One region of the Pseudoalteromonas sp. CnMc7-15 genome, then DNA from elsewhere that is predicted to be linked to it. Evidence: predicted binding sites of a transcription regulator. Region 1 holds the regulator's gene; the other holds the start of a gene.
What was found. The regulator MetJ, encoded in region 1, represses methionine synthesis genes. The targets are predictions, from matches to a motif close to TAGACGTCTAGACGTCTA.
Positions count from the first base shown of each region.

Region 2: a site for MetJ is predicted at 1,632-1,649, ahead of metA (homoserine O-succinyltransferase). Genes of this name have one in related genera too.

Region 1 is NZ_JAKRFT010000003.1:597,824-600,999, forward strand. Features, by position in the region: gene metB (cystathionine gamma-synthase) at 1-990, opposite strand, end outside; gene metJ (met regulon transcriptional regulator MetJ) at 1,170-1,490, shown strand; gene MHM95_RS10055 (malic enzyme-like NAD(P)-binding protein) at 1,683-2,927, opposite strand.
Region 2 is NZ_JAKRFT010000003.1:52,944-56,119, reverse strand. Features, by position in the region: gene ettA (energy-dependent translational throttle protein EttA) at 1-597, opposite strand, end outside; gene MHM95_RS07635 (DMT family transporter) at 679-1,566, opposite strand; gene metA (homoserine O-succinyltransferase) at 1,713-2,660, shown strand; gene MHM95_RS07625 (homocysteine S-methyltransferase family protein) at 2,650-3,176, shown strand, end outside.

The sequences.
Region 1 (3,176 bases):
CACCCCGCCCAACGACTCCGCTAAGGTAAACTGCTGTACTGAGGTGAGGAATTTTGCACTGTCTTGCAGCTGACCTTTAATATCAAAGCTCACCATACCTCCAAAGCCCTGTTGCTGCGCCTTCGCCAAGTCGTGTTGTGGGTGCGAACTCAACCCTGGATAGTAAACAGACTGCACACTAGGATGCTGTTCAAGGTATTGAGCAATCGCCAAGGCATTTTCTTCATGCTGCTTAAGGCGCACTTTTAAGGTACGCAAACCACGCAGGGTGAGATAGCTATCGAAAGCGGCGCCGGTAATGCCAATATTATTAGCCCACCATGCCAGCTCTTCACCCAACTCTTTGGTTTTGGTGATCACCGCACCACCGACCACATCGGAGTGACCATTGATATATTTAGTGGTCGAGTGCACCACCACATCACAACCCAATAACAATGGGTTCTGTAAGGCGGGAGATAAAAACGTGTTGTCGGCTGCAACCAGCGCACCGATGCTCTGCGCGGCATCGCACACTGCGCGGATATCCGTGAGTCGCAAAATGGGATTACTGGGCGTTTCAATCCACACCAGTTTGGGTTTGGCGGCCACTAAGCGTTGGTAACAGTTTGATTGAGTGAAATCGATAACCTCAACCTTGAGCAACCCCCGTTTGGCTAAAGAGGTAAATAAGCGATAACTGCCGCCATAACAATCATGGGGGATCACTAGGGTGTCATTGGGTGTCAGTAGCTGCGTCACTAGATGCACTGCGGCCATACCTGTCGCGGTGATAATTCCGTGCTCTCCCCCTTCTAGTTGCGCTAAGGTCTGCGCCAAAATATCCCGATTGGGATTACCACTACGACCATAATCATATTCGCGTTTGCTATCAAAATCGGCAAAGGAATAGGTGGTCGATAAATGAATGGGTGGCACCACCGCACCATGGTGCTTATCAGCATCAATACCATGGCGCACGGCGATGGTGTCTTTTTTTAGTTGTGACATATTTGCCCCCAATCAAGAAAATGGATGTTTAGACGTCCAAAAGGTTAAATTAACACAATTTAGAAGTCAAAACATTTATACGTCTAAATAGCTAATTTATGAATATTTGACTATCCTTACCAACGCGATAAAATTTCGTCCTTATTGATGCCTAAGTGACCAAAAATAAGACGCAAATTATGGCCAAGTGGAATGGTGAATACATTCACCCTTATGCGGAGCATGGAAAAAAAGCCCAACAGGTAAAGAAAATTACCGTTTCCATCCCGCTCAATGTTTTAAAAGTATTAACCGATGAACGTACTCGCCGCCAGGTGAATAATCTTCGTCATGCCACCAACAGTGAGTTGCTGTGTGAAGCATTTCTACATGCCTTTACTGGCCAGCCGCTGCCAAATGACGAAGATCTCCGTAAAGACAACCCGGAGAAGGTACCTGAAGAGGTGAGAAAAATTATGGAAGAAATGGGTGTGGAAGTGCCTGTTATCGGAGAGGACTAACAAAGATAAGCAAGTTTAACTAACCCCTGAGCATTAGGCCCCTTTGCTGGAGTAAGCATAGTGTTATGCATACATGTCGCAAGTTGGCCTGTATGAAAAGTCGTTAGTGAAGCTATTACTCTTTGCAAGCCATAAAAAAACCCAAGCATTGAGCTTGGGTTTTCTTTTTTCTAGCGCTGAGTAGTAAAGTGATTACTCAGCCATATAATTCGCTGGCATATCAATTTGCGCAACACCTGAGTCCACAGCCGCCTGCGCCACGGCTTTCGCTACGCGTGGCAATAATCGTGGATCCATAGGCTTGGGAATAATGTATTGCGCGCCAAACTCTAACTCGCTCACTCCAGATGCCGTTAACACTGACTCAGGTACTGGCTCCTTGGCGATACTGCGAATAGCCTCTACAGCGGCAATTTTCATCTCATCATTGATAGCGGTGGCACGCACGTCCAGTGCACCACGGAAAATAAATGGGAAACACAGTACGTTATTCACTTGGTTCGGGTAGTCAGAGCGCCCAGTGGCCATAATTAAGTCTTTGCGCGCACTGTGTGCCACATCCGGCTTAATTTCTGGGTCTGGGTTAGAACAGGCAAAAATGACCGGCTTGTCGGCCATCAATTTAAGGTCTTCAGCTGCGAGCAAATCTGGGCCAGAAACACCAACGAACACATCGGCATCAGCAATAACGTCTTGCAAGGTACGCTTATCGGTGTTGTTAGCAAATAATTGCTTATATTCATTTAAGTCATCACGACGCGTGTGGATCACCCCTTTACGGTCAAGCATGTAAATATGCTCGCGCTGAGCGCCACACTTAATAAGCAACTCCATACATGCAACTGCCGCTGCGCCAGCCCCCAAACACACGATCAGAGCATCACGAATATCTTTACCTTGAATTTCTAAAGCGTTTAGCATGCCTGCGGCAGTGACGATAGCAGTGCCGTGTTGATCATCATGAAATACTGGCACATTACAGCGTTCAATGAGCGCTTGCTCGATTTCGAAGCACTCTGGAGCTTTAATATCTTCGAGGTTAATACCGCCAAAGGTATCGGCAATATTTTCTACAGTGTTAATAAAGTCTTCCGTGGTGCGATGCTTCACCTCGATATCGATGGAGTCAAGATTAGCAAAACGCTTAAACAGTAGTGCCTTGCCTTCCATGACCGGCTTAGACGCTAACGGCCCTAAGTTACCCAACCCTAAAATGGCACTGCCATTAGAGATCACAGCAACCATATTGCCTTTGGCCGTGTATTTATAAGCATTGTTAGCATCGGCAGCGATTTCACGCACCGGCTCTGCAACACCTGGGCTGTAGGCTAAAGCGAGATCGTTAACGGTCTCGGCGCTTTTGGTGAGTTCAATGCTAATTTTTCCTGGAACGGGGTTAGCGTGGTAATCGAGGGCTTTTTCACGAAAGTCAGACATGAACGAGTATCCTGCTAGAAATGTATGTGAGAGTTCAGCTAGTTAAGGCAAACCATACCGCTTTTCTAAATATATTCAAGCAATATCAGGTCTATCCTGTTGTACGAAATTAAAGGGTTTTAAGCCCAAATTCATGCACATTATCTAAAGCTTTATGTGTAAATTTTGATATTCCATGCACTATAGGGACTTATGCATGCATAAAAAACCACCTAAAGCCATGCATAATGCTATATCCGAATAACTTAA
Region 2 (3,176 bases), 540 kb from region 1:
TTCAGCATCTAAGTGGTTGGTAGGCTCATCGAGAATAAGCATATCTGGCTTTTCAAGCAATAAGCGGCAGATTGCTACACGGCGACGCTCACCCCCTGATAAATGCTCAATCTTGGCATCCCAAGCTGGCAGTCGTAATGCATCTGCCGCGCGCTCTAGGGCGTTATCAAGGTTGTGGCCATCGTGGGCTTGAATAATGGCTTCAAGTTCGCCTTGCTCTTTGGCAAGCGCATCAAAATCGGCATCTTCCATGGCATACTCAGCGTATACTTGGTCAAGGCGATCAAGGGCATTTTTAACTTCACTGACCGCTTCTTCTACAACTTCACGCACTGTTTTGCTTTCATCAAGCTCAGGCTCCTGAGGAAGGTAACCAATTTTAATGCCAGGCTGAGGGTGTGCCTCACCCTCAAAATCTTTATCCACGCCGGCCATAATGCGTAGTAAGGTCGATTTACCTGCGCCATTTAGGCCAAGTACACCAATTTTTGCGCCAGGGAAAAAGTGCAGAGAGATGTCTTTTAAGATGGTGCGTTTAGGTGGCACCACCTTTGACACGCGACTCATCGAGAAAATAAACTTATCAGGTAAAACCATGAAAGGAGCCTTTACAATGTGACTAATTTAAACTGCCGTTATTGTAGAGTCTCTATGGTGAAAGCGTCAACGAATGGCCCGTTAATTTGCCAATAATATGGCCACTCCAGCCAGCGCCAATAAACCGCCCACTATCATACGCCAAGTCACCGGCTCGCGTTTAAAAAAGCCAATCGTCATGACCATCAGCGGGGCAGTGGCAAAAATAGTTTGTGCAATAGCCGGGTCGGTATGCTGCACCGCCGCCAATTGCAGCCACAAGCCAACGAAGGTGCCGAAAAAAACAGCCACCAGCAGCCAGCGTTTGTTATCAATACCGTGCAGTCGAATGGCTTGGTATAGGTCGCTGCGTTTTATAATCATTACCAGTAAAGCCGCGCTCAATGTGCCGGCAAGGAGGCGAATAAGGGCGGCCCATAGGCTACTCATCGACTCAGTATTCATAGCCCCTTTTGACATCACCATGCCACTGGCTTGGCACAAAGCCGCAAGTAATGCGAAAGCCACGCCTTGAAAGTAAAACTTCTTATCAACTGGGGGCAAGTGGCGTTGAGGTAATACCGCGAGGATCACCCCCACCGAAGTGATGGCGATGCCCAACCAGGCCAGTAGCGGTAAGTATACACCCAACAGCACAATATTAAGTATGCCAGTTAAGGCTGGAGCGAGAGATTCGATTATTAAGGTTCGTGCTGGGCCAATACTGCGCAGGGCGCCAAAGTAGGCGCTATCGCCGATGGCAATACCGATAACCCCACCGGCGATAAGCCAGCCCCATGAGGTGAGCTGCACTGGCATGGCGCCATCGCCAAGTAGCGCCATGGCAATTACCATCATTAAAGAAGCGAGTAAGCCTTTACTTACATTTAGTTGCAGTGGTGAAAGGTGATGACTGAAGCCTTTGTACAATAAGGTAGAAAAAGCCCAAACCACGGCTGCACTGATTGCTGCAATTTCACCTATACCCATCATCGACTCTTTGTTAGTTAATCGCGGGCATTATTGCAGTTAACTCATCCACTGCAACTTTATTTTGGACGTCTAAACATCTAGAGGTTGAAATTTACAGTGTGGCGTTCATAATAGCCTCTTATCTTCTAATTCGGAGTACCGCCATGCCCATTACGGTTCAAGACGCTTTGCCAGCCATTATGGAACTGCGCCAAGAAAACGTATTCGTGATGCCAAAAAGTCGCGCTCGGACTCAAGAAATCCGGCCCATGCGCTTGGCTATTTTGAACCTGATGCCGAATAAGGTGGAAACCGAAGTGCAATTTATTCGTCTGCTGGCGAATACGCCATTGCAGGTCAATGTTGACTTGCTGCGTTTAGATACGCACCGCTCTAGCGCTAACTCAGAGCAGCATCTGGATATGTTTTATCAGTACTTCTCAGATGTTAAAGACAACAATTACGATGCCTTGATTGTCACCGGCGCGCCCTTGGCCCACTTAGAGTATGATGAAGTAGGGTATTGGTCGGAGCTACAAGCGTTCTTTGATTGGGCGGAGCACCATGTGACCTCGACCCTATTTAGTTGTTGGGCGGCGCACGCTGGGCTTTTCCATCATCATGGACTTAAGCGTCAATTGCAGAAAAATAAGTTGTGCGGAGTGTTTGAGCATCAGTGTTACTTTGACCACGCGGCGTTAACCCGAGGCTTTGACGATCGCTTCCTAGTCCCGCATTCGCGTTATGGCCATATTGATATTGCCGCGATAAACGCCTGTAAAGAATTAGTCGTGGTAGCAGGCTCGCCCAAGGTAGGTGCTTACTTACTTAAGAACCAAAGCGGTTCGCAGGTGTATATCACCGGACACCCTGAATATGATGCCGATACCCTGAAAAAAGAGTATTTACGTGATTGCGACAAAGGCGCTGACGCACCGATGCCAGAAAACTACTTCCCTCATGGCGACCCAGCGCAAGAGCCCTCGAAAACCTGGCAAAGCCATGCCTTTTTGTTATTTTCGAATTGGCTTAATTACTACGTTTACCAAACCACTCCCTATGATATTAATCTGGTTAGCCAGGATGTAAGGACTAACAACTATGCCGAATAAACGTGATGCATTAACACTGGCCCTCAACGAGCGCATTTTAATTTTAGATGGCGCCATGGGTACGATGATCCAACAGCATAAGCTCGAAGAGCATGATTATCGTGGTGAGCGGTTTCAAGATTGGCACGTGTTGGTCAAGGGGAATAACGACTTATTGAGCCTCACTCAACCGCAGTTAATAGCACAAATTCACCGTGAATACTTGGCAGCGGGCGCCGATATTATTGAGACCAATACCTTTAACGCCACGACCATTTCCATGGAAGATTATGACATGGCGAGCCTAAGCCGTGAGATTAACCTCGAATCGGCCCGACTGGCACGCGCGGTGGCCGATGAATTTACCGCTCGCGAGCCACACAAACCGCGCTACGTAGCCGGCGTACTGGGGCCAACATCAAAAACCTGCTCGATCTCACCGGATGTTAATGACCCGGGCTATCGCAATATCACCTTCGATAAGCTGGTGGCCGCGTATATCGAATCGACCCTGGCGCTGATAGAAGGTGGTGCCGA